4 regions of the Brevibacillus parabrevis genome follow, and region 1 is predicted to be linked to each of the others. Evidence: riboswitches for the same ligand, from Rfam matches in the RefSeq annotation. Region 1 holds a riboswitch; each other region holds the start of a gene.
The links. A riboswitch is a leader RNA that binds a small molecule or an ion and turns the genes downstream of it on or off. The one in region 1 is predicted to bind S-adenosylmethionine.
Positions count from the first base shown of each region.

Region 2: linked by a shared signal. The riboswitch ahead of IRJ17_RS12770 (pyridoxal phosphate-dependent aminotransferase) and the one ahead of metK (methionine adenosyltransferase) in region 1 are both predicted to bind S-adenosylmethionine.
Region 3: linked by a shared signal. The riboswitch ahead of IRJ17_RS08075 (sugar ABC transporter substrate-binding protein) and the one ahead of metK (methionine adenosyltransferase) in region 1 are both predicted to bind S-adenosylmethionine.
Region 4: linked by a shared signal. The riboswitch ahead of IRJ17_RS01780 (methionine ABC transporter ATP-binding protein) and the one ahead of metK (methionine adenosyltransferase) in region 1 are both predicted to bind S-adenosylmethionine.

Region 1 covers NZ_CP064090.1:1,477,171-1,484,938, reverse strand. Annotated here, with positions in the region: gene IRJ17_RS07050 (ATP-dependent helicase ComFA) at 1-1,413, opposite strand, end outside; gene IRJ17_RS07045 (glycosyltransferase) at 1,646-2,023, opposite strand; gene IRJ17_RS07040 (response regulator) at 2,091-2,798, opposite strand; gene IRJ17_RS07035 (sensor histidine kinase) at 2,834-3,976, opposite strand; gene IRJ17_RS07030 (polysaccharide deacetylase family protein) at 3,973-4,989, opposite strand; gene metK (methionine adenosyltransferase) at 5,133-6,344, opposite strand; SAM riboswitch class I at 6,477-6,577, opposite strand; gene IRJ17_RS07020 (S8 family peptidase) at 6,756-7,768, opposite strand, start outside.
Region 2 covers NZ_CP064090.1:2,702,432-2,710,199, reverse strand. Annotated here, with positions in the region: gene IRJ17_RS12785 (extracellular solute-binding protein) at 1-1,074, opposite strand, end outside; gene IRJ17_RS12780 (LysR family transcriptional regulator) at 1,228-2,139, shown strand; gene IRJ17_RS12775 (hypothetical protein) at 2,177-2,647, opposite strand; gene IRJ17_RS12770 (pyridoxal phosphate-dependent aminotransferase) at 2,864-4,045, opposite strand; SAM riboswitch class I at 4,130-4,243, opposite strand; gene IRJ17_RS12765 (MFS transporter) at 4,340-5,620, opposite strand; gene moaC (cyclic pyranopterin monophosphate synthase MoaC) at 5,624-6,106, opposite strand; gene IRJ17_RS12755 (methylated-DNA--[protein]-cysteine S-methyltransferase) at 6,339-6,875, shown strand; gene IRJ17_RS12750 (2OG-Fe(II) oxygenase) at 6,868-7,581, shown strand; gene IRJ17_RS12745 (SPL family radical SAM protein) at 7,596-7,768, shown strand, end outside.
Region 3 covers NZ_CP064090.1:1,688,152-1,695,919, forward strand. Annotated here, with positions in the region: gene IRJ17_RS08050 (dimethylarginine dimethylaminohydrolase family protein) at 102-977, opposite strand; gene IRJ17_RS08055 (IclR family transcriptional regulator) at 1,182-1,916, shown strand; gene IRJ17_RS08060 (DUF421 domain-containing protein) at 2,093-2,815, shown strand; gene IRJ17_RS08065 (GNAT family N-acetyltransferase) at 3,081-4,019, shown strand; gene IRJ17_RS08070 (ATP-binding protein) at 4,042-5,298, opposite strand; SAM riboswitch class I at 5,498-5,618, shown strand; gene IRJ17_RS08075 (sugar ABC transporter substrate-binding protein) at 5,743-6,762, shown strand; gene IRJ17_RS08080 (sugar ABC transporter ATP-binding protein) at 6,840-7,768, shown strand, end outside.
Region 4 covers NZ_CP064090.1:384,955-392,722, forward strand. Annotated here, with positions in the region: gene IRJ17_RS01760 (SRPBCC family protein) at 1-225, shown strand, start outside; gene IRJ17_RS01765 (peptide ABC transporter substrate-binding protein) at 298-1,950, opposite strand; gene IRJ17_RS01770 (MetQ/NlpA family ABC transporter substrate-binding protein) at 2,142-2,984, opposite strand; gene IRJ17_RS01775 (methionine ABC transporter permease) at 3,041-3,706, opposite strand; gene IRJ17_RS01780 (methionine ABC transporter ATP-binding protein) at 3,707-4,720, opposite strand; SAM riboswitch class I at 4,831-4,950, opposite strand; gene IRJ17_RS01785 (Ger(x)C family spore germination C-terminal domain-containing protein) at 5,056-5,637, opposite strand; gene IRJ17_RS01790 (LCP family protein) at 5,711-6,724, opposite strand; gene IRJ17_RS01795 (MFS transporter) at 6,914-7,507, shown strand; gene IRJ17_RS01800 (MFS transporter) at 7,652-7,768, shown strand, end outside.

The sequences.
Region 1 (7,768 bases):
ATCGTTTGAAACGAGCCGTTTTTGCAAATAGAGCGGGGGAGTCGCGCTCAAATAGAGCAGCTTGCCCGTATCGTGTACGGCTCTCGCCAGCGCCCGATAAAGCACAGGATTGTTGTGATAAGGAAAAGCATCGGCCTCGTCGAGTACAACCAACAGGAAGCGGCGATGATAGCGCATGACTTGATGGGTCGTTGCAATCGTGATATCGCTCTCTTCCCATTTCTCGGCACTGGCGCCATGGACAGCAATTACACGCGCTTCGGGAAACACTCGCCGAATACGCGGAGCCAGCTCCAGCACTACGTCTTTTCGCGGAGTAGCGATCAATACACGCCCTCCCGACGAAAGTGCCTCAGCGACAGAAGGAAAGAGCAGCTCGGTTTTCCCAGCCCCGCACACTGCCCAAATCAAAAACTCCGACCGCCCCGGATGTGAGCCCGCTACGAACCGCCGAGCGCGTTCGGCAGCTCTCGCCTGATCTTGCGAGTAGCGCCCTGTCCACTCCAGCCTGGCCGGCTGCCCCATTCCTTTTTCTCTCCCAATGTCGGCTGAGGCACTTGACGCAATCAACATATACGGCGTGCAGCACTTGCTCCTGCCCATTCCCAGGCATATCGTGCAGTAGGCGCAGCCTTGCTCACACGAATGGCAGTATATCAGCTGCAACGCTCTGCCCTCGCTGCCGCATCGCTCACAGAAAAGCACCAGTCGTTTGCGCCACCAATTGCTGATGACTCCCATGCGCACTCCTGGAAGCCACTGCACTTTGCCAGCGAGGACTCCTTCATGCAGCGCAGCTGCCAAATCGCCAACTTCTACCCCTCGCTTGCACAAAAGCGTCTCGATCTCTTCCCAGAGAAGCGCTCGTCCATCCAGCAGTTTGCCGAGAACGCTTGCGCTCGCTCCATCCGCTGTGAGCGAAGTTCTTCGAAGCAATGAATGGCGCGGGAAAATCTTGTACCCTCCTGCTGATTCAGCATCCTTTTGACAAGCATGCACTTCGCATCTGAACTCTACAACCTTCCATGCAAACCAGTCTTTTGGCGGCTGCCTCATGCAAGCGAACGCACTGGACCAGGAAGCTTGATTGTCATCCCGCTCCCTGTCGGTCATTTCCCGCCCATACAGCCCACTCGCCTCCCGAACCTTCCCCACAGCCAACTGCCGCAGCTCAGCGACCACTCCATCCGTCAGCTTTTGCCGCTCTGGCAGTCGCTTGCGTATGTATTCGTTTATTTGCTCCCGCAAGGAAAAGGCCAAAGCGAGCGATGACGTCTTGCCGATGACGTGCAGAATGCAGCTCTCTCGCTCCTGCCAAAAAGATTGGTCGACAGCAAAGCTCGGTGTCACGTATGTCTGAACCGACGACACTGCTTCTGTGCCCGATTTGATGTACAGCAAAAACTCGCGCATGTGCCTTCCCCCGCTCTCCACCTGTCCTCTTACCATCAGTTTGCAAAAAGACAAGACGGGTCAGCAAATCTTTTTCACGAGCAAAAACGCAGCATAACCGTCTCGCTGACCGCAAGCAGCCCCATCGACTGTCAGGAAAAGGACCGAGACATTTTTTCACACAAACACAAAAAAGACTGCCGATGTCCTCGACAGTCCTTTTCGTTCATCCATATGCCTGAAAACAAAAACATCAGGCTCCTTCTTGCTTGTTCCGCAGATCAACTACAATAGCTCCCACCAGCTCGGCTTGGCTGTCAGCTACAGGCACCCCACAGCAGTACGGCTCGCGAGTCAAAATCGATAGCATCCGGGATGTATCATCGGTAGATCCTTCATCTATCAAAGTAATCCGGACAGGCTTGCCACTCCATTCGGAGCGAAACAGCAAACTTCTGACCGCCCGCTCCAGCACCTGCTCCGAATTGTGCACCAACAAGCGGTAATGCTCGTGCGAAAGCTCTGTCACGCTGTCCATTCGACTGGCCCATCGATCAGCGATCATCACCAGCAATGAGGAGAAGCCAAATGCCGCCAGTAGCCATACAACCAGTTCTTCCATCACGGTCATACCCCCTCCTATACAAAGGTATGCCGAACAGCTTGAACAGGGTGCCAACTGGACGCTCATACGGATTCTACAGTTTTACCCATCCGTTTTTGATCGAGATGACAACCGCTTGCGTGCGGTCTTGAACGTTCAGCTTTTGCAAAATGCTGCTGACGTGATTTTTCACAGTTTTCTCACTGATGAACAAAAATTCTCCGATCGCCCTGTTGCTCTTTCCTTCAGCCATCAGTTGAAGCACTTCCCGCTCGCGGCGAGTCAGGGATTCGATCACTTTTGGATCGATCGTTTGCGAATCATCCACGGAGAAGCTGCGCTCTGTGCTGCCTTCATGCTCGCTGAGACGACGGAACTCCTCGATCAGCTTGCCCGTTACCTTCGGATGGATGTAAGCGCCGCCGCTTGCTACGACGCGCACGGCATCCACCAGATCGCTGGTGCCCATTTCTTTGAGCAAATAGCCCGATGCACCGGAACGCAACGTGCGGTAAACGTATCCTTCATCATCGTGAATAGAAAGCATGATCACTCGCGTAGAGGGACTCACAGAAATTACATTTTCCGCAGCAGAGACGCCATTGATGTTTGGCATATTGATATCCATCAACAAAACATCCGGCTTGTGCTCTTCGGCGAGCAAAGCAGCCTCTCCGCCGTCCGCTCCTTCTCCGACGACCTTGAAGTCATCTTCCATTTCCAAAATGCGCTTGACTCCTTCACGGAACAATTGGTGGTCGTCCACAATCACGATGCGGAGCTCTTGCTGTCTTTTATCCATGTTTCATCCCCCTGTGTACATAATTCTGTATCGGTTCATATTTTTAACGGTATTTGGAAAATAACCTTTGTTCCCTCACCCGGAGCTGATTGCAGGTCCACATTGCCTTCCAGCAGCTGCACACGCTCGCGCATTCCCAACAGTCCAAAGGAATTTCCGTTTGCCATGCGCTTCTCCAGATCGAATCCAACGCCATCGTCTTTGACGACGAGACTCAGCGACTCCTGAAGAAACTCAAGCTTCACTTGTACCGAAGAAGCTCCTGCATGCTTCTCCACGTTGTTCAGGCACTCCTGAACAAGCCGGAAGATTGCAGCCTTGACGGAACTGCGCAGCGGTGGCTCCACACCAAATACTACCAGATCAATCGAAGCCCGGATACGTTCTTCGCACGTCTGAATGTATTTTTGCAAAGTGGGAACCAAGCCGAGGTCGTCCAAAGCCATCGGACGAAGGTCAAAAATGATCCGTCTTACATCAGCCAAACTTAACCGAACCATTTCTTTCAGCTCGTGAAGCTCCATTTGCGCTTCCAGAATACGTTCGTTTTTCAACATGCGCTCGACGATTTCGGAGCGCAAGACGACGTTTGCCATCGATTGAGCCGGACCGTCGTGAATCTCGCGCGCGACACGTTTGCGCTCTTCTTCCTGCGCCTGAATGATCTTCAACCCCATCAGTTGATGCTGCTTGGCCGATTCCAGCGCTTCCCCGATCTTGCTCAGGTCGCCAGTCAGGTAGCCAAGCACCACGCCCATCTGGGATACAAGCTTCTCGGCGCGTACAATCGTTTCTTCCAATGTACGCAATTGCCGCTCCAGATCATTGCGCCGGCGCTTCAAGTTGTTTTCCCGCTCGCGATAGATGGAAAGCTCCACCTGGATGCGGCTCGCCTCTTCATAGGCGATACGGATGTCATCCTCCGTGTACATGTGAAAGTTGCGGCTGACCTGCACAAGCCTGTTGCGCGACTTTCGATAGGCCAATTCCAACGCATCGACCTTTTGGATTACTTTGGAAATTTCTTGCCTCAGCTCATGCAAATCAAACTTTAGCGAGTTGCCTTGTTGTCTTGCATCTTCGGCTATATCAAAAATTTGCGTTTTACTTGTTTCTACTGTTTCAATGGTTCTCTTGATCACCCCATCCAGCACGCTGATGTCGATCGCTTTGTTCATGATTGCTCTCCTTCGAACTCTTTTTTCGCTTTCGTGAACAGCTGTTGGAGTTTGACCTCATCTACGTCTCGCAGACCCACATCATTGCGTGGGATGGCAAAAGGATCTACCTCTCGTTTGGCGAAACCGGGCGTAGAAGTAAACACATACTCATACCCTGCTTGTCGGGCTGTTTCCAAAACGATCGGATTCGTGTAGCCAAAAGGCAGTGAAATCGCCTTAATGTCCTTGCTCATCCAACCGTGCAAACCTGCGCGAGACATACTGAAATCAACATAGAGCCGATCCCTGTATTCCTTTTCATTTTCTAATCGCTTTACATCCTGCAAGTAGACGGGAGCAGTCTCTGGTCCCATCTCTCCCCATTCATTCCGCGCTTCCTCTTCATGCAGGCTGTAGGTATGGGAACCAATATCAGCCAAGCCAGAGTGAAGCATTTCCATGACTTGTTGACGCGTGAGTGGCGTCGTCATGTTCTCCCGTTTTCGTTCGGCTACATCTCGCAAGCGTCCTGCAATCACGAAGTTCACTGACGGGTAGCCGTATGTACGCAATATCGGAAAAGCCTTCGTATAATAACTTTCGTAGCCATCATCAAACGTAATCAGGACAGCATTTTCTGTCGGCAAGCTCCCGGTATCGACAAAGCGCAAAAACTCATCCAGCGTAATGGGATGCAGGTCATTTTCGTGCAAAAATGCCATATGTTCTGCGAATTGTTCGGGCGCAATCACGTAACGTTGGCCTGCAGCATCTGTCACATGATGATACGTCAGGACGACGACTTGATTGTTATACCACTTTTGCGGCTTTACCGTTGCTTTTTCGTTTCGCGTGACGTTTGGCTCAGCGTTTTCCGTCTCGCTTATGCTTATAGACGTATCGACTTGGGGAAAAGGTTGCACTTTTTGCGCATTCTTTTTTGACTGGTACAAATCACCAAGCCCCAATATCGTCACAACCAACAGTAAACAACTGATAAACACTGTCAGGAAGAGCCTTTTGTTCGGCAAAGAAACCCCTCCTTCACTTCCTCACTAGGAGATTCGACACAGTCCTACATTTTCCCTTTGATCAGGATTCACCAATAATTGGAAATTTCTTCCCATAACAAAAAGAGCCCAGTAGCTTTTACCAGGCTCTTTCTTTGCCGTGCTTATTTTGCCAGTTGAGCAGCCTCTTGCTTCAGAACTTCTGCTTTGTCTGTTTGCTCCCAAGGAACATTCAGGTCATTGCGTCCGAAGTGGCCGTAAGCCGCTGTTTGTTTGTAGATAGGACGACGCAGGTCGAGCTGTTTGATGATACCAGCTGGACGCAGGTCGAAATGTTTGCGAACGAGTTTCACGAGATCTTCTTCGGAAACAGTTCCTGTACCAAAAGTATCAACTGCGATGGATACCGGTTGTGCTACACCAATCGCATACGCTACTTGTACTTCGCACTTGTCAGCCAAGCCAGCTGCCACGATGTTTTTCGCAACATAGCGAGCAGCATAAGCACCGGAGCGGTCTACTTTTGTCGGATCTTTACCGGAGAACGCGCCGCCGCCGTGACGAGCGTATCCGCCGTAAGTGTCTACGATGATTTTGCGGCCAGTCAAGCCAGCATCCCCTTGTGGTCCGCCGATAACGAAACGGCCAGTTGGGTTGATGAAGTATTTGGTTTCAGCATCCAGAAGTTCAGCTGGAACTACTGGTTTGATTACATGCTCAACCAGGTCTTGTTTGATTTGCTCCAAAGTTGTTTCAGGAGCGTGTTGAGTAGAGATAACGATCGTGTCGATGCGAACAGGCTTGTCTCCATCGTACTCAACCGTTACTTGTGTTTTACCGTCAGGACGCAGGTAAGCGAGTGTGCCGTTTTTGCGAACTTCGGTCAAACGACGAGCCAGTTGGTGGGACATGCTGATCGGCAATGGCATCAACTCAGGTGTTTCGTTGCAAGCAAAGCCGAACATCAGACCTTGGTCACCTGCACCAATCGCTTCGATCTCAGCGTCAGTCATTTTGCCTTCGCGCGCTTCCAGTGCTTGGTCTACACCCAGTGCAATGTCAGCGGATTGCTCGCCGATTGCTGTGATAACACCGCAAGTGTCAGCGTCAAAGCCGAACTTAGCGCGATCATAGCCGATTTCACGAATGGTTTCGCGAACCAGCTTTTGAATGTCTACATAAGTGTTGGTTGTGATCTCACCCGCTACGAGAACCAGACCTGTCGTTACAGAAGTTTCGCACGCTACGCGAGCGTTTGGATCTTTGGACAGGATGGCGTCCAGGATGGAGTCGGAAATTTGGTCACAAATTTTATCCGGATGTCCTTCGGTTACAGACTCAGATGTGAACAGACGACGACCTTTTTGCAAAGCCATGAGAAAATACCTCCTTTGACCTCATACAAATAGTTTGGTAGCCGAGTCAGGATTTTATCGACGTAAACGCAAATAAAAAACCTTTTCCATCTTTCGGAGGAAAAGGTTTGAGCGCTTTTAGCTTCCTTCATCCTCTTATCGGCCAGAACAGATTTCCGTCCTGCTGGTTAGCACCGCTCTAGTCGGTTGCCGGGCTTCATAGGGCCAGTCCCTCCGCCTGCTCTGGATAAGAGTATCCATTACGGATTATAGAATAATTGTTTTTCGGGGTGGTGTCAATAGACTTTTCCCACAACTCCGGTTCGAAGCAGGCCAGCCTGTACAAAACGTTGATGAAATCGCCTGCGGGAAGCGAGCGATGATGACTGTAGCGCATGGACAGCGCCTTTTGCACAAGCTGGTCAAGCCTCTTTATACTTGGTACGATTTGGCGATCAATACAACAACCTCGGCCCGCGTAGCGGTTCCCTGAGGCTTGAAGGTCTTGCCATATCCGTTCAGCCACTTTTTTTGCGTCAAAGCCTCGATCGCCGGCGATGCCCAATAGTTGACCGGAACATCGCGATAAGAGGACACGCTGCGGCTATTCACAGCTACCCCTTTCGCCCTGGCGATCATGGTGGCCATCTCGGCCCGCGTTACCGCCTGATCAGGCTTGAGTTGACTGTTTGGATACCCCTTCAAGACTCCGAGCTGATAAGCTACCCCAAGGGTGTTGTACGCCCAGTGCTTTTTTGGCAAATCGGAAAAGACGTCCTTGCCCGTGTACATACTGGCTACTTTCGAGCCGGTGACACGCATCGTCGAAACGAGCATGGTCGCAAATTGGGCGCGGGTCACTGCCTGATCCGGCTTGAATGTTGCGTCGTCGAAGCCTTTGATGATGCCTTTGTCGCTGAGCTTGGCGATTTGCGGACGCGCCCAGTGGTTAGAAATATCCCGATAGCCGGAAATGAGCGGCTGCGGGCTGAGCGTCAATTTGTAGGAATCGTACTTGAAAGGCACGATGCTGCTCATGCGCACGAAATACTTCCCTTTAGGCAGCCGTATGCCGAAAATTTCACTGCCTTGGTCTGACCGCTCTGCCACTTCGGTTGTCGAAGCAAGCGCCACGTTCATGTTTTTCTCATTGTAAAGGGCGATGTGAAACCCGCTTGCTACCGGGATGAACGGAGCGCGAACTGTGACGTACGATTCCGCATCCAATGTAAATTGAAACCAGTCTGAATCTGTCGACGCCGGAATGGTTCCTGACATGACTCCTCCACTGGCAAGCGGAGCAGCTTTGCTATACGTATTATTCGGCTCGTTCCCATCTTTTTTCAACGGGGTAAAGGCGAGATCGAGGCGATATTCGCCGTTCATTGCATTTTGCTGATACTCGCTGACGCGAATGTAGTATTTTCCTGGCGAGACGTCCTTGC
Region 2 (7,768 bases), 1.2 Mb from region 1:
TTCATGCTCGGAAGCCCACTCTGGATCGGCGACGACCAGCTTGGCATTCGCAGCCCGGTCTTTTTTGGCAACGGCTCCTTTTGCGGACGGCTCGAAGTAGCTTTCTTCTCCCTGATCGATCAATTGCTGCTGGACCTTCGGATCGAGAATGAAGTCGATAAACGCTTTCGCTGCTTCCACGTTTTTCGTATCCTTCTGAATCCCGGCTACGCGCACAGATGCAGGCGCTCCTTCTTCTGGCCAGATGATTTCAACAGGCTCTTTTTTGTTTTTCAGCGTGTAGGCATTGCTTTCTTGCAGGGCTGCCAGTTTGATCTCGCCCCCTGTCAAAGCTTTTGCCACATTCGGATTTTTCGGGTAGACGCGAGCGCCGTTTTGCAGCAGCTGATCGAAGTAAGCTTTGCCTTTGTCCATGCCCTCCTGCTGGAAAAACCAGGCGACAAACGGATAGGCTGGAGCAGCTACCGCCGGGTCCGCCATGCCGACCATATTTTGAAACTCCGGCTTGACCAGATCGTTCCACGATTTCGGAGCTTTGTCTGCCGGGAGTTGTTTCGTATTGGCAATGATGACACCCGCTGCATGTGCACCTGTCGGGTAGTACGTTTTGTTCGCTGGAACGAGCTTCGCCGCAAAGTCTGTCAAGCCCGCAGCGTTATTCGGCGTCCAGCCTTCGAGCAGTTGTCCGTCTTTGCCCAGCTTGTGAATCGACGGCATCGCGTCCATCCAGACGACATCCCAGTGCGGATTGCCTTTTTCCGCTTCGATCCGCGACATGATTTCTGCTCCGTTGCCAGAGACGAGTTTGACTTTGTAGCCTGTCTCTTTTTCAAACATCGGGCCGATGATCTCATCGAAGTCATTGAGATAGACGACGAGCGGCTCTCCCTTCGACTTGTCTTCTTTTGTTGGCGCGCTCCCGGTTGTTGTGGATGCTGCCGGCTGATTGCCCGCTTTGTCTGTACCTGATGCTGCCGGAGTGGTGGAGCCTTGTCCACATCCTGCAAAAAGCAAAGACGTGGAGACGAGCAGCGTCAATACGGACCATTTTGGCTTGCGATTTTTCTTGTTCATTCCGTTTCCCTCCCATTTCTTTTCCTACCGACAACTTTACGCGATTAGTGTGAGCGGAAAGTAAATGAGATGCTAAGCTTGTGTTAAATAACGTCTATGTTTATTGATGGAACGATAGAGAGTATCTATACTGGTGGCGGAGGGATCGACTCGATGAATATTCAGCAATTGCGCGTATTTGCCGTTTCCGCTCAGTGCAAGTCGCTGACCGAAGCCGCCGAAGCTTTGCATATCAAGCAGCCAACCGTCAGCTTTCACCTGAAAAAACTGGAGAGCGACCTCGGCGTGGAGCTGTATTACAAGCAGCCGCGGCACTTTCGCCTGACGGAAGCAGGAGCGGCGCTCTTGCCTTATGCCCGCAGAGTGTCCACTTTGCTCACAGAGGCCGGACAAGTCATGGAGGAGTTTCGCCACGGCGGCAGAGGAACGCTGAAAATCGGGGCGAGCTATACGCCTGCCACCTACTATCTTCCCCCTTATCTGGCTTCATTTCAGGCGGAGCATCCGCACGTCCTGCCGATTTTGACCGTAAAAAAAGCGCGGCCGCTCATGGAGCTGCTGCGCGATTTTGAGATCGATTTGGCGATTGTCTCGTTGTCCATGCAGCCCCAGGACGGTCTGCATGTCATTCCGCTGCTTGCCGACGAGCTGCGCCTCGTTCTCGCTCCGCAAAATCCGCTTGCCCAAAAAAGCGTGATCGAGCTGACTGATTTGCAATCCGAGCCATTTCTCATTCACGAAGCAGGCTCCACCTCACGCGAGCTTGCTGAACTTTGGGCCCAGGAAAACCAGCTGCGCTGGCAAGTGCGCATGGAGCTGGGGGCGATTGAGACGATCAAGGAAGCGACCAAACACAACATGGGCGTCAGTGTCCTGCCGTATCGCAGCGTCGTGCGCGAAAGCGAGACTGGTGAACTGATCGTTCGCGAACTGCCCGGCTACGTCAATCGCCGGCACATTTGCCTCGTCTATCGCCAGGACGACATCATGCCTTATCCGGTCCAGAGCTTCATCCGGTTTTTGCAGCATCAACGCCCGCACGCAAAAAGCCCCTCTCCGCTGTAAAAGGGAAAGGGGCGATTATGTAAATCAAATAGCTATTCTACGCGATGCGAACAACACGAGCCTTTTCTGCTTGCGGCAAGAAAGACAAGTCTACGTGTCCACGTGCTTCATCCAGTCCGATGTCCTCTGCCAAAAGCAGCGCTTCTTCCTGGAAAGTCGGCGTACAGCTTCCTTCGTTCAGCTCACAGAGACGCTTCAAACGCTTCAAGCGATCCGCGCATTTCTCTGCACGCATGCATTCATTGGTCAGCTCACATACATTTACATGGCGCGCATCTGCGATCATGCTGATATCATCTACGTGCACAATCAGCCGCTTGCCTTCTTCTGTGACGAATCCGATCGAGCAAAAATGCGCACCTGACATTTCCAAACGAGTGAGAACCGCATTGGCAAAAATCTCTCCCGTGCGCAGTCGAACCTGAGCTGCTTCAATGGCTCCACCGATCTTCCGCTCGTTGGCGATCACCGTATACATGTCCGTGTAACCGTTAATCTGATAGCGCATAGTACCCTCCCGCTCTTGCTGAGATCAATTATCATTACCATCCTATAATGAAAATCATTATCTGTCAACGGTGAGAATGATTTTTATTCGCCTTGCCTGTCTTGGTTTCCAAAAACGCATGGCCCTTACATTTTACCCAGAAAATCTCCTGCTATCCCCTGATTTCCAAACAAAAACCGCACTTTCTCATGCAGGAAAGTGCGGTCCGTTCTCATCCTATTTGGTATTGGCAAACAGTCCTAATTTCTCAATGCGCTGTACCGCTTCGGCCAGACGTTCTTCACTCGACAACAGCGCGGCGCGAACGTATCCTTCCCCGGTAGGGCCGAAGCCGTCACCGGGAGCAACGACGACATGCGCTTTTTCCAAGAGCAAATCGGAAAACTCGATGGAAGTGAATCCGGCTGGAACCGGGAGCCAGGCAAAAAACGAGCCTTGGGACGGCGGCGCTTGCCAGCCGATGCGGTGCAGATTGGAGAACAAGGCGTTGCGTCTGCTTTCGTAGACAGCCACCAAATCCCGAACGCATTGCTGCGATTCGGTCATCGCGGTTACCGCGGCCATTTGCACAGCACCGAACAGGCTGACGAAATAATGATCCTGAATCAGATTGATCAGTCTCACCAGCTCGCGGTTGCCGACCATCGCCCCTACGCGCCAGCCAGCCATGTTGTACGTTTTGGACAAAGTGTAAAACTCGACACCGACCTCTTTTGCCCCTGGCACCTGCATGAAGCTGACCGGCTTTTTGCCGTCGTAGCTGATCGCGCCGTAGGCAAAGTCGTGGCAGACGACGATCTCATGCTTGCGGGCAAATTGAATCGTTTCCTCGTAAAATTCAAACGGCGCGTTCACCGCTGTCGGGTTATTCGGATAGTTCAAAAACATCAGCTTGGCCCGATCCAAATCGGCTTGCGGAATTTTGCTGTAGTCCGGCAAAAACTGATTTTCTGCTGTCAGCGGCATCATCGACATCCGACCATTGACGACCGCCACACCCGACCAGTAATCCGGATAGCCCGGGTCCGGTACGAGCGCGACGTCGCCTGCGTTCATCAGCACCTGGCAAATTTCCACCAGTCCTGTTTTGCTGCCGAACAAAACCGCTACTTCTTCTTCCGGATCAAGGTCTACGTCAAATTGTTGTTTGTACCAGTGCGCAACAGCCTGCTTCAGCTCCAGTCGGCCGGAAAAAGGCGGGTACTTGTGGTGAAGCGGGTTGGCTGTATGTGCTTGTAGCGCTTCTACGATGTGGGGAGGAGTCGGCAAGTCCGGGTTTCCCTGCCCCAGGTTGATCACATCGTGCCCGTTGGCGATGACTTTATTTACTTTCGCTACCAACGTCGCGAAAAATTGGGTTGGCAGTCGGTCAATCATGTCGGAAGGTTGGATACGCATTTCTCTTCAGTTCCTTTCTTTTCGCCCATACAGCAAAAACCCCCTTTTTCCGTACAGAAAAAGGGGGAGATCAGCTTGGTCACGTCCTTATCTGTCAGGAATGCTCCTGCTGGAATTGGCACAGCATCTGCATCGCTACACGCGCAGATCCGCTGCCGGGCTTCATAGGGCCAGTCCCTCCGCCTCTCTTCATAAGTAAATCACACGGAATATACTGTTTTTAATCTTCTTCATACTACATTGCCTGCTCTCGACGTGTCAAGATGCTTCCCCGCAGGCGCTCGCCTTTTTTCGCTACATCTTTTCTGCGGTTGGCACAGCCACCTTTTGACGGCGATTCAAAAACGTTGTGTGGAAGGCGAAAAACGCCACGGACAAGAGCGCAAGCCCTGCCATGATGTACAAAAGCCCTTGCGCCTGGAAGTGCTGGAAAATGATCGCGCCGAGCAACGGTCCGAGCATCCTCCCTGCCGAGCCTGTTCCCGCGATCAGCCCTTGAATAAAGCCTTCCCGTCCTGCTGGCGTAATTTGCGCCGCTACGGCAGGAACGGCTGGCCAGACGAGCATTTCGCCCAACGTCATGATAAACATCGCGGCGACGAAGCCCGCATAGGAGGTCGACTGCGACAAAATCAGCATCGACAAGGCAAAGACGTAGGAGCCGAGCAGCATTTGCGCTTTCAGCGTGCGAGCAAAGCGGCGAATGACCCAGGCGATCAGCGGTTGACCAAACAGGATCAAGCCGCCATTCAGCGTCCACAGCAAGCTGTACTGGCGCAAGGAGATGCCCAAAGATTGCATGTAAGTCGACAACACCGTCGTCCATTGCACGTACACAATCCAGCTGATCAGCAAGCCGCTGCACAAAAACAGCAAGGCTCCCCAAACCACTTTTCGCGTTGGCTGAAGCTCTCCTGCGCCATGTGCGCCAAGCTGTCCGTCAGCATCGGTCTTGCTCGTGTCCGACTCGCCCGCTGGCGAAGCAGGCAGTGGCCGATTCTCCGCCGCTTTCAGATGGCGCGGCAAAAAGATCACGAAGATGGCGAGAACGATCATTTGCGTGAGTGCGTTCCCGAAAAAGGTCCAAGAAAACGATACGCTCGCCAAAAGTCCGCCCAGCGCCGAGCCTGCCGCCACTCCCGCATTCAACGCGACGTAAATCATGTTGATTCCTTTGCGCCCGCCTTCCGGCCACAAAACGACCGCCAGCGCGTTCATGACAGGAGACAGCGTTCCGTAGAACAGCCCGTTTAACAGCAGCAGGATCGTATACACGGTAAAATCGTGCGTAAGTCCAAGACCGATTGTAATCAAAATAATGCCGACAGAGCCGATTATGATCGTCCGCATTCTTCCCCAGCGGTCAAACAGCATGCCACCCGTGATGCTTCCGATCAAAAACGCGCCCTGGTTCAATAACAGCAAAAAACCCGCTACAGGCAGCGGCTTCCCCAAGTAATCGTGAATGTAAATCGTGACGAGCGGCCATATACATGCCATACCCGTAGAAAAAATGATGGCAGCAACCGCCAGAAGACGAATGCTGCTCGGATAGGATTCCCATTTCTGTCTCATGATCTAGTTCTCTCCCCGACGAAAATCGCCGTTCTTCCCGCCTGATTTGCTCAACAGACAGGTCGGCCCGATGACCATGCCTTTGTCCATCGCCTTGCACATGTCGTACACCGTAAGAGCAGCAACGCTTACCGCTGTCAAAGCTTCCATCTCGACGCCTGTTTTTCCGGTCGTCCGCACGCTTGCTTCCAGGCCCAGCGTTGTCTCGTTTTCAAACGTGAAGCGAATATCAATCCCGGTCAAGGAAAGCGGATGGCACATCGGAATGATGTCCCACGTCTTTTTCGCAGCCATGACTCCCGCTACTTGCGCGACTGCCAGCACATCCCCCTTCTCTACCCGCCCTTCGCGAATACGCTGAAGCGTCTCGGGCTTCATGACGATTTTGCTTTCCGCTACGGCCTCCCGCTTGGTGATGTCTTTTTCCGAAACATCCACCATGCGCGCACGGTTTTGTTCATTAAAATGCGTCAGTTGATCACTCATGTTCCTGTTCGTCCTCCATTTGTACGATCCCGTAACCCGCTTGCAACTTTGCTTCTTCTACCTTACTCCCGCCGCTTGCGAAAAGCAATGGGAACACCGCGAGATTTGTCTTTGGCAAATCATGTCGCACCGCTTTCACTATCTTGCTGATTTATTGCCGAAAACGTACGGAATCGCGAAAACAAAGGTATACTGTGCGTACATCGGCAATCGTTAAGGAGGCGCAAACAAAATGAACAAAAATCAGCACATATACTGGGCAAAAGTAGAGCATGGCGAGTGGAGTCTGCACATCGCAGCAACAGAGAAGGGACTTGCTTTCGTCGGCTCCAATCACCACCCGATTGACGAATTGGCACAATGGGCAGCGCGGCGCAAACCCCGATACGCTCTCGTCCAGGATGCGGCTCGGCTGGCTCCGTACGCCAAAGAGATCATCGAGTATTTGCAGGGAGAACGCCAGCAGTTTTCAGTCGCTCACGATCTGTCGGGCACTCCTTTTCAACAAGCGGTTTGGCAGGCGTTGCAGCAAATTCCGTACGGACAGACGGCCTCTTACTCCGACATTGCTGCCCATATCAACAACAGCGCGGCTGTCCGGGCAGTGGGCGCAGCGATTGGCGCCAATCCGTTGTTGTTGACGATTCCGTGCCATCGGGTGGTCGGAAAAGACGGGAAGCTTACAGGCTATCGCGGCGGCCTCCCCATGAAAACAGAGCTGCTCAAGCTGGAGAAAACGAGCGTGAAACGGAGCGCTGTCCATGTCTGACACGTTGGCGAATCGAATCGACGCGCAAAGCTGGGAGCAGATCGTTCATGAGTTGGATGCACAAGGCTACGCCACTCTCCCGCGTCTATTAAAGGAAGAAGAATGTCAGGAGTTGATCGCGGGCTACTCCGCTGACTCGCTTTTTCGCAAAACAATCCAGATGGAGCGCTACCGCTTTGGCAGCGGCGAATATCGCTACTATCAGGCTCCGCTGCCGCCGCTCGTCCAACAGCTCAGGGCAAGCTTGTATCCCCGGCTGGCTCCAGTAGCCAATCATTGGGGGCAACTGCTCGGACATACGGCTGCTTTCCCTGCGGCTCTGACTGATTTTCTCGATCATTGTCACCAGCACGGACAGACCAGGCCGACGCCGCTGATTTTAAAATACGAAGCAGGCGGCTACAATTGTCTGCATCAGGATATGTACGGAGAGCTGTTTTTTCCGTTTCAGGTTGTGTTTGTCTTAAATCAGCAGGAAAAAGACTTTTCCGGCGGGGAATTTCTCCTGACAGAGCAACGACCACGCGCGCAAAGCAGAGGTCATGTGATAACCTTGGAGCAAGGGGCGGGATTGATTTTCCCCACCTCCTACCGCCCTGTAGCCGGGACACGCGGCTACTACAAAACGACGATGCGTCACGGAGTCAGCACGATCACGACAGGCACGCGGTACAGCCTGGGCATCATTTTCCACGACGCTACGTAAAAGAAGGGATTAGCTTGAAAAGCACGCTCTTTTACAAACAACCGAAGTCGCTCCTGAATAAAGGCAGCGGCTTTCTCGCAGATTACACGCATTCGCTCAACCCGTACACAGGCTGTTCGTTCGCCTGTTCTTACTGTTACGTGCGGCAAATGCCTGTCTCGCTGTTTCGCGGTTTGGACTGGGGCAC
Region 3 (7,768 bases), 210 kb from region 1:
AGAACACATAACCAGGCAAAAAAAAAACAAGCCATAGAATCTCTATTATGGCTTGTTTTCATTGGTAGAACGAATTTCTCCGCTTCTCAATTCCATGTAAACTACACCCGCTCAACCGGAGAAGTCAGGCAAGTAGGGCCGCCCGTGCCTTTATACGAGATTTCATGACCCTCGTACTCGTACACCGTAGCGCCCGCTTTTTGCAGCAGCTCTTTTGTGATCGGATTGCCCGCTACGACCATGCACAGGCGAGGGGCGAGCGCGAGGACGTTGCTGCCCAGGTTATCGTATTCGTTGTCGGGAACTTCAATCAGTTCAATGCCTCTGTCGATGAGCAGCTGACGAAAGAAAACAGGCATCAGTTTGGAATAGACGACGGCGAGATCGTGGTCAACCATGCTGATAATCGACATCAGGTGCAGGCACTCCGCCGGGCCGCGGTCGTATGGCAGCGGAACGACGATGATTTCTTCCGTGAAATCTTTGACCATCTCCGTAATTTGCGCGATCGCCGCCTGGTTGGTGCGGAAGCCTAGCCCGATGGCAAGCGTTTTTTCGTCCAGCCAGACGAGGTCGCCACCGTCGGAGCGGGCATCGCCTGTCAACTGTCCGAGAATCGGAATGTTGTTTGCTTGCAAAAAGTCTTTGTATACTTCTGCTTCACCCTGGCGCAGCTCTTTGCCGGATTTGAGGATGATCGCCCCTTTGGACGTGAACTTCACCGGATCATGGGCGTAGATGGAATCGAGTCCGGTTTTGTCTGATTGCGGGAGATGCAGGACGTTTTCCACATGCTCTTGCAAAATGGCTTCGAACTTCTCGTACTCGTGCAAAGCTTTGTCCCAATCAGGACGGTCTGTATAGTTAAAGGTTTTCCACGATTCTTCGAGGTGGGCCTGGCTGATAAAAGCTTCACGGGGATGCTTGATGATGACTGTCTTCATCTTTTTGACCATGGATTGGCTGCCTTGGAACATAGTTGCCTCCCTTTATTCCGTATTATGGAATATTGTTCATATTTCGAAAAATCACTTTAAGTGTACACATTCTGATTTTGCACTGTCAATCGCTATTCCGCGCCAGATGCGGGGATTTGTGTAAAATTTTTTGCGATTCACAAAATTGTAGCGAGTAGTTTAAGATATGAGATAGACGAGAACATAGAAAAAGGGGAAATGACAGTGATTCAATCGTTTGATCGGGCGATGGCGATTGCGACGGCACTTGCGTCGGACGAGCATAGAAAGTGGTGGACCATCAACGATTTGGCGAAAGAATGCCAGCTTCCGGTGAGTACGACTTATCGCCTCCTGTACACTTTGATGAATCACGATTTGGTGGAGCACGATGCGGCGACGAAGCAGTACACGTTGGGAATCAGGTGGATGGAGTTTGGACTTCGCGTCCTGGATCGGATCGATTATCGCAAAGTGATCAAACCGATGATTGAGGAGCTGGCCAGAGAAGTCGAGGAAAGCGTTTATTTCAGCCAGCCGAGCGGTTTGGAGTCGATCGTGGTCGATCGAGTGGACAGCCAGCACAATATTCGCATCTACGATCAGCTTGGCTTGCGCATCCCGATGCACATCGGTGCAGCGAACAAGGTCGTTTTGGCGCACATGCCAGAGGAGGAAGCGAGGCAGACCGTGCTTCAGCTCGTCGGCGAGGAGGAGACGCCTGCATTTATGGAGAAGCTGGCCCAGATTCGCAAGGCTGGTTACGCGGTGAGTTTTGCGGAACGGACAGAGAATACAGCTTCTGTTGCCTCTCCGATTTTTGATTATACGCAAAAAGTAATCGGTGCTCTCAGCATCGGAATCGTCACCTTTGATTTGAAAGAAGAACGGTTGAACTATTTGATCGAGCGCGTGCAGGATGCTGCCCACAAAACATCGCAGCGGCTGGGGAGCATATAATTTTTTGGTCCATATAATGGAAAATTTTCTGCGATATGAAAATAGCAACGTCTTTTTCAAGGCCGTCAGCTCGGGAAATCGGGAAACGGCCTTTCTTGATCGGCGAACTTGTATAATTGCTTCCAAAACTTTACATAGTAAAATGAAGAAAGGCATAGAGCAGGGGGCACAAGTGGGTGGAGCTGTTCAGTGAAAGCTTGATCGTGATCGGGCGGGTTTGCTCGATTTTGCCGCTATTGTTGATTGTGACGCTATTCATGGGAAAACGCTCGATTGGCGAGCTGCCTGTTTTTGATTTTATGGTGATCATCACGTTAGGCTCTGTGGCAGGGGCCGATATCGCCGAACCGAACGTCCACCATATCCCCATAGCTGTCGCGATTGTAACATTGGGCGTGCTGCAACGAATCGTGTCGCAATGGTCGGTCGTTTCCAGGCGCTTTGGAAAAATGGTCACGTTTGAGCCGACGGTTGTTTATTACAACGGCGAGTTTCTCGTCGATCAGCTGAAAAAAATCCGCTATTCCCTCGACAACGTGCTGCAAATGCTGCGGGAAAAAGATATTTTCGATCTCGCCGAGATTGATATGGCGATTATCGAGGCCAACGGGCGTTTGACGGTCTTGAAAAAATCGGCACAGCAGACCGTGACGAGACAAGATTTGCAAATCAAGACGGCTTCGACAGGCATTTCCTTGCCTGTGATTATCGAGGGGAAAATATGCGCAGAAGTGTTGACCTATCGCGAGCGGGATGAAAACTGGCTTTTGCAGGAGCTACATAAAAGCGGCGTCGCGGTTGAGCAAGTATTTTTAGCTACATTGAACCGGCAAAACGATTTGCTGTTTTTTGAAAAACATCCGAAGAACGAGCAACAAGTGCCGCCCGTCCACCATTAGAAAAAGGGAACAGAGCAATCAAACATGCGGAAGGATCGTCACGGATCGCTTGACAGAACGGTTTGGTCAGGCGGTCTTTTCTATGTAACATTTCCTTTTGCCTGCGACTATTTGGCTGAGCAAGAAAAAAGCCGGAAGAGGCCGCTGGTGTTTTCTTACGGCCGAAGATACTCGCTTGCAAATCCTTTAATCAAAAATATTTTATCAATTTAAAATTATTTGATAAAATAAACGCGTATGTCATCCAAGCCGAGGAGGAATGGCTGTGCTGGTTTTGAAATCAATGGAGCAATGTACGGTGGCAGAGACTGTTTTAGCTTACAACAGAGGGTTTTCCGGGTACTTTTTCGATCAGTCGAAGACGGCGGACACACTCATCTGGAAAATGGGTAAGGAAGAGTTGTCGCCAACGCATTCGCTGGTTGCGTTTGTAAACGGCGATCCTGCCGGAATTGTACTGAATGGAATTTGGGAGCGGGACGGGCAAAAAGTTGGGTGGAATGGCGGGACAGGGGTAGCGCCGGAGCATAGGCGGAGCGGAGTGGGCCAAGCCTTGATGGAAGCGACTTTGCAAATATATCGGGAGCAGGGTGTACAGCTTGCGGCGCTGGTCGCCATTCGGGAGAACGATAGGGCGATAGCCTTGTACGAGAAAATAGGCTTCGCCGTCTGTGACCAGTCGATTTTTCTGGAACAAAAAGCTCATGACCACAAGCGGTCACATCCAACTTCGCTGAAAAACGTCGAGGCGTCTTCCACAGAAGAAGGCGTGCTTTCCGCTTTGCAAAAGGAAGCAAGTCCGTCCTACGAATTGCTTGAAGGCATGCCGGATGACGTGTATTCATTGGACTTTTGGACCAAACCGCTTTGGGATATTCAGTGGAGAACGATTGAGAACAAGCAAGCGGTACTCGTCCGCGATGAGAACAAACAAGTAATCGGCTATGCCTTGTACAGACGGATTTTTGAAAACGGAAAACAAACGACAGCCTTGCTGTTTCAGTGTGAGGCAAGGCCGGAACGGGCCGACCGGGAGGCGATTGTCAGAAGTGCTCTTGCCCATGTCTTTTCGCCATGGGACAAGGAGCTGTATCGCCTCACGGTCAATTTGCCAGCTTCCAACGAAATGACCATCCGCATTTTGCAAAGGGCGGGTTTTGACGTGATGGCCAAGCAAGTATTCATGACCAGGTCGCTCGTTTAAGCCCAGATCACTCGACTGACGGCTAGGGTTGCGCGTGATACGGAAACGTGATCGTGAATTTGGTTCCGACTTTTGGCTTGCTGGACACGCTTACCGACCCGCCGAACGCGTGGATGACGTGATAGGAGTACGTAAGCCCGAGACCGGTTCCGCTTGTTTTCGTCGAGAAATAAATGGACCCGAGGCGTTTGATCTGGCCTTCGTCCATCCCGATGCCGTTGTCTTTGATGATCAGCATGGCGTTGCTTTTCTCAATGAACAGCGAGAGGGACACTTTGCCGTTGACCGTCTCCTCACAAGCTTCGATCGCATTTTTGATGAAGTTGACCAAGACTTGTTTGAACTCGTCGGGATTGGCCAGAATCGTGACAGGCTTTTCATAAGCTTGCAGCTCCAGCTCGACATTGTGCATATTGGCAAAAGGCAGCATGACTTCCCGCACGACGTAAAGCTGGTCGCATACGTTGATTAGCTCGGTGCGCTCCTTGAGCGGCTTGGACAAAGCGAGATACTCGGTCAGGATCGCTTCCGTCCGCTGGATTTCGTCCATGCTGATGCGGATGTACTGATCGGTTTTCGTAATATTCTCGGGATTTTCCTGGATCAGGCGCAAAAATCCTTTGACCGCTGTGAGCGGATTTCTCACCTCGTGAGCAAGCGATGCGGCGACATGGCTCATCGTTTCGATTTTTTCATTTTGGGCGTGTCGAATAAACAGTTCTTTGTCGGATACGCACTTGCTAAATAGCGACAACAAAAGCCAAATTCCGACAAAGTTTTGAACGGGGATCACGAACAAGTAGTAGGCAGGATGATGGGATACATAGGTGGGAAAGTATAGATAGGTCAACCCCAAAGCTACCAGGGAAAAGAGCGCGCCCGTCAAAAAAATATACAGTGTTTTCCGATAACTGGCTTTGTAACGCCGATACATCAGGAGGGAGATGGCAAAGGTGACAACCAGGGCAAGCAGCGCGAGCCAGATGCCTTCACCACCCAAATAATAGCGGTATAGCGCGGACTCGATCAGCAAGACCAGCGCGATCCGCACTCCCCCATAGACTAGGGCAAAAAATACGATGATGTGCCTGATATCGAAAATCACGCCTTCCGAGACGCTGGTCGCGAAGGTCATGGCCAGAAACATGCAAATCGAGCTGGTCACAAGAATGAAAGCGCGGCTGTAATTGCGCATTCGGTCGCGGTAATAAATATTGAACAGGACAAATGGCGTCAGAGCAAAAAACATCTGCAAAATTACTTCTTTTAGTAGAATCATCGGACATCCCCATCGCAAATTTGCATGGCTGCTTCAATCTACGATATTTCGACAAGAGCCTACACGATTCCTCCAAAATTTGGACGCGCCGACGGAATAAATTTAAAGGAGAAAAGTTTTAAAAACCTAGTTGACAGATGGGTAAAACACGGATTATAGTCTCTATATACTAATACAAAGGTTTCGAAAATAATAACTACTCTTATCCAGAGAAGGCTGAGGGAATGGCCCTATGACGCCCGGCAACCTAGCTGGCAAGATCAATGTCTTGCGAGCCAAGGTGCTAACTCCAACAGGTAGCGATACCTGACAGATAAGAGGCGCGAATCTTGTCGATCAAGCCTCTTTCATCTGTTGAAAGAGGCTTTTCCTTTTGGAAAGGGAAGGTCGTCGCCTCCTCGGCTTGCAGCACAACAAGGAACAAAGAAAAAGGGGGATTTTTCGATGAAAAAGAAACTGGGCCTTATCACATCACTCGTACTGGCAGTATCGGTGGCCTTGACCGCGTGCGGCGGCGGAGCCGATACGAAAAACACGGCGGCAAACGGCGCTTCCGGCGAAAAAGCGAAACGGATTGCCCTGATCATGCGCCAAAATGTAGGAACGTTTTCGGCTCAATACATTAACGGTGTGAAGCAGGAAGTCGAGAAAAACGGCGGAGAGCTGACAGTATTCAACGCAGATACGGATTTGTCGAAAATGGCGTCGAATCTTGACGCTGCGGTCAACCAAAACTTCGACGGCATCCTGATCGACCACGGTACAGCGGAAGCGTTGCAACAAGGTACGCAAAAAGCTGTCGACAAAAAAATCCCGGTCGTTCTGTTCGACACAGACATCAAGCTGCCTGGCGTGCCGATTGTCGAGCAAGACGACAACAAGCTGGCAGAACTGAGCCTGGAAAAGCTGGCGGCAGATTCCGGCGGCAAAGGCAACATCGTGAAAATTTGGGTGGCAGGCTTTGCCCCGATGGAAAAACGTCAGGTGACTTATGAAGCGTTCCTGAAAAAATATCCGGATATCAAGGAAGTCGCCGCTTTCGGTTCCGCGACAAACAACACGGCGCTGGATACCCAAGCACAGATGGAAGCCATCCTGAAAAAATATCCGAACAAAGGCGACATCACGGCTGTATGGGCATCTTGGGATGAATTTGCCAAAGGGGCAACCCGTGCGATCTTGCAAGCAGGCCGCACAGAAATCAAAGTATACGGCATCGACCTGAGTGATGAAGACCTGCAACTGATCCAGGAAGCAAATTCGCCATGGGCAGCGACTGCAGCCGTAGATCCATCGAACATCGGACGCACTCACGCAGCGGCTATTTTCCAAAAAATCAAAGGCGAGCAAGTGCCAGACAGCGTGAAGCTGAATCCGGTGCTGGTGAAACAAGAAGATTTGCCTAAGGACAAAAAAGTGACAATGGGCGACTTGTCCCAGTACGTGAAAGAGTGGGGCAAGTAAGCATATAGAGCTGGTTGATTTGGCTATTCCCGTTGATCAGTCAACGGGAATCTTGCTTATTTAAGGGGGGGCGAAAAGTGTCCAGCTTGCAGATGAAAGGGATTGTGAAGCAGTTCTCCGGCGTTCCTGCGCTGCGTTCGGTCGATTTTGAGGTCAAGGCTGGCGAGGTTCATGCGCTTTTAGGGGCGAATGGGGCGGGGAAAAGTACCTTGATGAAAATTTTGACGGGCGCGTATCAGTCTGACGGGGGGAGCATCACGATTGATGGCAAAGAGGTGTCGATCCAATCGCCCCAGGATGCGAAAGCTTTAGGTATCCAGTGCGTGTACCAGGAAGTGGATACGGCGCTGATCCCGTACTTGAGCGTGACGGAAAACATTTTGCTCGATCAGATTGTCTCGGCAGGCCGCAAAGGATTCATGAACTGGCCGAGCTTGCACAAGGAAGCGGAAAGCATTTTGCAGAGCTTCGGCTTTTCCATCCCTGTGCGCATGCTCGTCGAGGAATGTACGCTGTCCGAAAAGCAACTGATCCTGATTGCCCGCGCGACCGTGCAAAAAGCGAAGTACGTCATTTTTGACGAACCGACAGCTCCGTTGAGCACGAAGGAGAGCGAGCGGCTGTTTCTCATCATTGACCAGTTGAAAAAAGCGGGTGTCGGGATCATCTACATTTCCCATCGCCTGCCGGAAATTTTTGAGATATGCGACCGAATCACGATCATGCGGGACGGTCAACTGATCGTGACGAGCGAGACGTCCCACACGACGATGGATGAGGTCATCGGCAACATGCTGGGCAAAAGCTTCGAGGAAGAGTTCCCGAAAGTCGAAGTGCCTGTAGGCGGGGTGCTTCTGGAAGCTGCGGGAGTGGCTGGCGGCAAGGTTCGCCGCGCCGATTTGAGCGTTCGCGAAGGCGAGATTGTCGGGATTGTCGGGCTGGTTGGAGCCGGGAAGACGGAACTGGCGAGACTTTTGTTCGGAGCGGATACCGCCGAGGCGGGACA
Region 4 (7,768 bases), 1.1 Mb from region 1:
CTGGAGCATCCTGGCCCGTCTTACCGGCCCAACCACGCTGAACTGCAGAGCCGCGTGACCTTCAAGCTGGAGCCTGTCGGCGGATGTACACGACTGACCTTGATCAACGACCAATGGACCGAAAATCATCCTTCCAACGCCAACGCGAGTCAAGATTGGCCGATGATTCTCTCCAACATCAAGACGTATGCAGAAACAGGAAAAACGTTGGATTTCGGCTACTAAGCCGGACAATTTGAAAAGGAAACCCCGGAAGCGGCATGCCTTGGCACTCTCGCTACCGGGGTTTTTGGCCTGCTACTCGACCATCTCTGCCCACTTCAGATCGATAAAGCCCAATCCGTCTACCTGTACGCCTTTTACCTTGTCGCTTTGCACCCACACGTCGACATCCGTAAAGAGCGGAATGACTGGCATGGCATCCATGAAAATTTGCTCGGCTTCCGCAAACAGCTGCTTGCGCTTCTCCGGGTCACTCTCCAAGGCGGACTGTTTCAAAAGCTCTTTGTAGCGCTCGTCTTCCCAGCCCGTATCGTTGTTTCCGGTCTTCGCGTCGCGGAACATTTCCAAATAGTTGATCGGATCGTTGAAATCGGCATTCCAGCCCAAGCGGCCAATCTCGTAATTCAGTTCATGCAAATCTTGCAAGTGAACCTTAAATTCTTTGATCGCCAGCTTCACGTCGATGCCGAGATTGCGTTTCCACTGATCCTGCATGGCTTCCGCGATTTTTTTGTGTCTGTCTGTCGGGTTGTAGGACATCGTAATCGTGGGCAAGGTGGTCACACCCAGCTCTTGCATGCCTTCCGCCAACAGCTTTTTCGCTGTCTCGACATCGTTGTCGCGGAAGTAGCCTTCCGGTTTGATAATCATCGATTGAGGCAGCATTCCCATCGTCGGCACTTGTCCAACCTGCGTGATGTTGTCCACGATGCTTTGGCGATCGACCGCATAGGCCAACGCTTTGCGGATTTTCGCATTTTTCAGCGGCCCTTTGGTCGTATTGATTTTGTACCAATACATCGTCGCTTTCGGATGAACGACCAGCTTGCCGGCTTCCTTCAAAGACGGGATCGCATCAGTCGGCAAACCGCCAAGCGGTTGACCAGCCCAGTCCAGCTCGTTGTTGTCGAACATGGACAGCGCTGTATTGTCATCCTCGATCATGGCAAATTCGATTCGGTCGAGTTTGACAGCATCTTTATCCCAGTAGTTTTCGTTCTTTTCCAATACAATCTTGCTCTTGTGCTCCCAGCCCGTCATTTTGAACGGACCGTTGCTAACGTGTGTTGCTGCTTCATTCGCCCAGTTCGGATTGGCTTCTGCCACTTTTTTGTCTACAGGATAATAGGTGTAAAAGGCCGTCAATTCCAGGAAAAATGGTGTCGGGTTTTCTAGCGTGACTTCAAGCGTTTTGTCATCAAGAGCTTTTACCCCCAGCTCGGTTGCTTGCGCCTTGCCCGTATGCACCTTTTCCGCATTTTTGATGTAGTATAGCTGGTACGCATATTCGGCACCCAGCTTCGGATTGAGCACACGCTTCCAGGCATACTCGAAGTCGTGCGCTGTCACCGGATCGCCGTTACTCCACTTCGAGTCGCGAATCGTAAACGTGTACACGCGTTTGTCGTCGGATATTTTCACGTCCGACGCAACCGAGTTCATCGGCTTGGCGTCTTTGTCTAATCTGGTCAAGCCGTCAAAAGTAGCACGAACGACCGCGCCTGACGTAGCATCCTTGGCAAGCCCAGGGTCCGCCGTCGAAGGCTCGCTTGTCAGGTTGGCCCTGAACACTTGCGGCTTGCCAGCGCTCGCCGTCTGCTTGGCTTCTCCTGCTTTTTGCTCGGCAGGTGCAGAAGGCGGAGCGGCGGCCTGGTTCCCGGAACATCCTGCCAAAATACTTCCAGCCACAAGCGACACGCCGAAAAGTAGTTTGAATGTTTTGTTCATCTGAATTTTCCCCCTTATCAATTTTTTTCTATCGCCACCACAATATACTCGACAAAAATCGTCTTGAGAATGGGGTTCGGTGAGATTTAATTAAATTTTACGAATATTTATACTTTTATAAATGAAAATAAACCCAACCAGCCACACGGGCCAAATTGGGTTTATTTGTTGATTCATCAATTAGCTGTTCCTTAGAATGCAGGAACGATGGAACCTTTGTATTCATCTTCAATGAACTTTTTCACTTCTGGGCTGTTCAGTTCTTTCGCCAGCTTTTGGATCGCTTCGGAATCTTTGTTGTCTGGACGAGCTACCAGGAAGTTCGCATATGGAGACTCTTTGTCTTCAAGGAAGAGAGCGTCTTTTGTCGGCACCAGTTTTGCTTCGAGTGCGTAGTTGGTGTTGATCAGCGCCAGGTCAACTTCTTCCAGGACGCGTGGCAGCATAGCAGCTTCTACTTCTTTGAACTTCAGGTTTTTCTTGTTTTCTACAACGTCTTTTACCGTTCCGCTGATGCCAGCGCCTTCTTTGAGCTTGATCACGCCGTTTTTCTCCAACAGAGCGAGCGCGCGTCCGCTATTGGTCGGGTCGTTTGGCAAAGCAATGGTTGCGCCTTCTGCCAGCTCGTCAACGGATTTTACTTTTTTGCTGTAAGCACCGAAAGGCTCGATGTGCACGGCGATTACTGGCTGCAAGTCCATGTTTTGACCTTTATTGAACTCTTCCAGGTAAGGCTTGTGCTGGAAGAAGTTTGCGTCCAGTTGCTTTTCATTCAGCTGTACGTTTGGTTGTACGTAATCGGTAAACTCTTTCACTTCCAGGTTAACACCTTGTTCTTTCAGCTTTGGAGCGATGAACTTCAAAATGGCTGCGTGTGGAACCGGAGAAGCGCCTACTTTCAACGTTACTTCTTGCTGTTGTCCGCCTTGTGCGCCGCCTTCAGTTGGAGTTGGAGCTGTTTCCGTTTTGCTTCCGCACGCTGCCAAGGAAAATGCCAATACGGTAGAAAGTACAGATACGACTAATTTTTTCATAAATGATTTCCCCCTATTTTTTGGTCTGTGTTCTGCAAAGCTTATATGGAAAGACCTTACTTGCGGCTGAATCGCATAACCAGGCGATCCCCCAGCGACTGCAAGATCTGGACCAACACGAGCAAAATAATCACTGTAACAATCATGACATCTGTCTGGAAGCGTTGGTAGCCGTAGCGGATTGCCAAATCTCCCAGCCCGCCGCCGCCGATTACGCCGGACATCGCGGTGTAAGAGACAAGGGCAACTGTCGTGATCGTAATCCCGGCCACCAGACCTGGACGCGATTCAGGAAGCAGCACGTTCCAGATGATTTGCCAGTTGGAGGCTCCCATCGACTGAGCGGCTTCGATGACTCCTCGATCCACCTCTCTCAGCGAGGTTTCCACCAGCCGCGCAAAAAACGGGGCTGCACCGATGACGAGCGGCGGAATCGCTCCGAGTACCCCGAGTGAAGTACCCACAATTACTTTTGTCACAGGAATCAGCAAGATCATCAAAATGATAAACGGTACAGAACGCAGTATATTGACAACGAATGAGGCAATCGCATAAAACACCTGGTTTTGCAAAAGCTGTCCGCGAGAAGTCAGGAACAAAATAATCCCCAGCGGCAAACCAATCAGGATGGTAAACAGTGTCGAGAAGCCAAGCATCGTCAGCGTATCTATTGTTCCCTCGGCGATCTCCGACCAATCCACATTTTCCAAAGTCCAGTCCATCTATATCACCTCTACTTCCAAGCCACGCTGACGCAACGTCTCGATGGTTTTTTCGTTTTGACGGACATCGCCTTCCAGCTCGACGACCAGTTGGCCGTACGGCGTATCCTTCATGCGGGAAATCGTTCCTTGCAAGATGCTGAACACCGTGCCTGTTTCTTGCATCGTCTGAAACAAGATCGGCTGGTACGTCTTTTCCCCCAGGAATGTGACGCGGGCAATCGTGCGGTTTCCTGCCGCCTTTTCGTGCGCGACTGCTTCCCGCAGCTCGCTGGAATCGGCCACCTGCTCGACAAATTCCTGTGTCGTCGGATGCTGCGGCTTGAGAAACACGTCCAGAACCTCACCCGACTCGACAATTTTTCCGCCATCGATGACGCCTACGCGGTCGCAGATGGAACGGATCACGTGCATTTCGTGCGTGATCAGCACGATGGTCAATCCCAGTTTGCGGTTGATATCGAGCAAGAGCGCGAGAATCGAGTTCGTCGTCTGCGGATCGAGGGCGGAAGTCGCTTCGTCACACAGCAACACTTTCGGATCATTGGCCAGCGCTCGGGCGATGCCTACGCGCTGCTTCTGACCGCCGGACAATTGCGACGGGTACTTGTCCCGATGCGCTTCCAGCCCGACCAGTTTGAGCAGCTCGTCCACTTTTTTCTGGATTTCAGCCTTCGAGCGATTGGCGAGCTTGAGCGGGAAAGCGACATTCTCGCCTACGGTCGCGGAAGACAACAGGTTAAAGTGTTGGAAAATCATCCCGATCTGGCGGCGCTTTTCCTGAAGCTTGCTGTCATCGAGCTTGGTCAAATCCACTCCGTCGACAACGACTTGTCCTGACGTAGGGCGCTCCAACAGGTTGATGCAACGAATCAGGGTACTTTTCCCCGCACCGGAATGCCCGATGATCCCGTAAATTTCCCCTTTATCTATGGAAAGGTCAATCCCGAGCAATGCCGGAATCGTCTTGCCTTGTACTTGATAGCTTTTATGCAGTTGTTGCAATTGAATCAACGCATCCACCTCCCAGCAAAATCTGTCTACATGCCTTGTGAAAAACAGAAAGCCCCTTTTTTCATAAACGAAAAAGGGGCTGCAACGCATGTATACGTTCGCATCCACCCTTCTCATCTATCAAGATCCAACCAATCTTGTAGGAATTGGCACCGCGACGCTCATTTTCGAAAAAATGAACCGGTTGCCGGGCTTCATCGGGCCTGTCCCTCCGCCTCTCTTGATAAGAAAGATTTCCACGTATATTATGTTCGTTTTTCATATTTTCATGATACAAACCGGATTATATCCTTTTTGAAAATATCCCGTCAATAGCAATCCCAGGAAAAACTTTTTTAATCTATCACTCCGTTGCGGATAATGGTTGCCTGAACATGAAAACGAACAGACGCCTGCCGGAAAATTTTTCTCCAGTCGCGGTTCGTCGTCTCTTTCAATCCCCTCTGCTGGGCGCGATAGACGATGCCAAATCCCGCCGGATCGACGTCCAGTTGCTGCAATTTTTTGACGACTTTTTGCAGTTCTTTCTCGATTTCCTTTTCCAATGCGTCCTCCATCGTTTTCATCATTTTGCTGTAACGGGAGGAGATGCTGCCAATGCCTTTTTTCGCAAAGTGCTCATTGTACAAATGCCACCCGTATTTGCCCGCCTGAAAGTTTTTTGTCTGATTGCAAATTCGCCTTGTCCCGCATGCCCTTGCTCGTTTCCCCAGTCCCAAGTGCCTTTCGACATGGTCGATATTCAGTCTATCCTGATCGATTTCCCTCAGCTTCGGAATAAGCTCGCTGTACACGACTTTGGCATCCGCCATGCTCGATATGAAATACAGCCTCGCACACCCATCCGGGTCATCGATATGCTCGGCAACCAGGTCCCCGATATGCGAAAACCATCTATGCAGGAACTCCTGGTCCATCTCCTTCACCCCAATGTGCCTGTACTGTAGAAAATCATGGATAGTGTGCCCAAATATGCAAAAAAACAGCACGCTACATTCGCGTGCTGTCTTTGCTGTCTGTACTGTCGTCTGTTTTGTTGTCCTCTTGTTGCATCGTTTCAGTCGGCGGCTCAAGCTTTTCCTGAATGAACGACTGAATCTGGTCTACGTCGGGAATGAGCACAGCTCCTGCCTTGTGCGATTCCCGGAACATTCCCATCGGCGGCAGCTGATAGTTGCCCGGTTGCATCGTATCGAGCTTCAAGCCGAGCGCGGACAGCTTCAGCATGTCCATGGAGCTGATGTTCGTCTGGATGTACGGCGCCACTTGTTTGAGGATGGACGGCAACTGGATCAGGGATGTGCCGCTCTTCATCTGGCTCGCTACAGCGGCGAGCAATTTGCGCTGACGCTCGGTGCGCGTATAGTCGGATGTGGCGTCATGGCGGAAACGGACGTACTGCAACGCCTTGTTGCCATCCAACTGCTGCACACCTTTTTTCAGATTGATATCGTAGACGCCTTTATCTGTCGGGTCATGGTAATACATGTTTTTCTCTACGTCGATCTCGACGCCGCCCACTGCGTCGATCAGCGCCTTGAAGCCTTCGAAATCGGTAATGACGTAGCGATCCACAGGAAGTCCGGTAAACTGGCTGACCGTCTTCATCGCCAGCTCAGGCCCGCCGTCTACAATCGCCGAGTTGATGCGCGAGCTGCCATTTCCGGGAATGTCCACATACGTATCCCGCAAAATGGAGAACAGATCGTAACGCTTGGATGCCGGGTCGATACTGACCAGCATCATGGAGTCGGAACGGGGAAGCCCGTTATTTTTCATTCCCCTGCGATCCACACCCATCAGCAAGATGTTCACACGCTCTTGACCATCCCACTCGGGTATCTCCGCCGCTTTCGTTGCGGCTCCGCCATCCGGCGGGGCAGGTGTAACAACATTAGGAGCCTGGATATTTTGAGCAAACTCATAAAAGGAGTATCCGTAATAACCCGCTGTCGTGGCAATCACGACAAGCATCAGGAGCAACACTCGTTTCCATATTCGCATAAAGAACTACTCCACCTTTTATTCTCTGTATCTACTTGAACTCATCTCACCACTTGTTTAGTATACTCGAATCTTTACAATGTGGAGCAGCCTTTATTTGGGTAGCTTAACTTTTTATACTTTAACGTTTACAAAATTTGCAATATTCTTTATACTACCTTCATACTCGTTTCCAAGGGGTGACTTGTCGTGCTTTCTCCATCCGCATTTTTTCAGCGTTACCCGCAGGAAGCCCTGTTTTTTCTCGTTGCAAGCTTTATCAATTCTGCTGGCAGCGCTTTCATGTGGCCGTTGACTACTTTGTACGTACATACGATTCTCCAACGCTCCATGACCGAAGCCGGCTTTGTTTTGATGGTCCAGTCTTTGGCGGGCATTGCCGGGCAATTCGTCGGCGGCTCCCTGTTTCACCGCTTGGGCGCCAAGCGTCTCATCGTGGGAGCGCTGCTTTTTCAAGGATTGATTCAGCTGTCCATTCCGTTCATCAGCAGCTGGCCCGTCTATCTCGTGCTCATGACCTGTTTGGGCTTTACTTTCAACCTTTCTTTTCCGGCGATCCAGGCATTTATCGGCTTTCGCTGGAAAGAACAGCGCCGAGAGCTGTTTAACATCGTCTACGTAGGCAACAATCTCGGCATGGCGATCGGCACTTCGCTTGCCGGGGTCATCGCTACCTTTTCCTTTCAGTTGACCTTTTTGTTCAACAGTACGAGCACGCTGTTGTTTGCGCTGTTCTTCTTCCTTTTTATGAAACGCTCTTTTCTAAGAAATTGTTGCTTTTAGAAAAGCCGTGAGTTGCTTGATATTTATAGTACCAAGCGAAGCGTGCATTCACGGTAAATGGAAATCCTATAGACTTCCTGATTTTCATTATAGAGCACACGTTTCCACAACAGCAATAGCAACAAAATTTGCGAAAAGAGCCTTATGAAAAATATCTCGCACCAAGAACTGGTTGGCGACCAGGCAAAAGAAAACCGGCGGCAAGGCGAGGCGAAAAATACGTTTGCCCTGCTTCTGCGCTACCAGCTTTACTTGTTCATG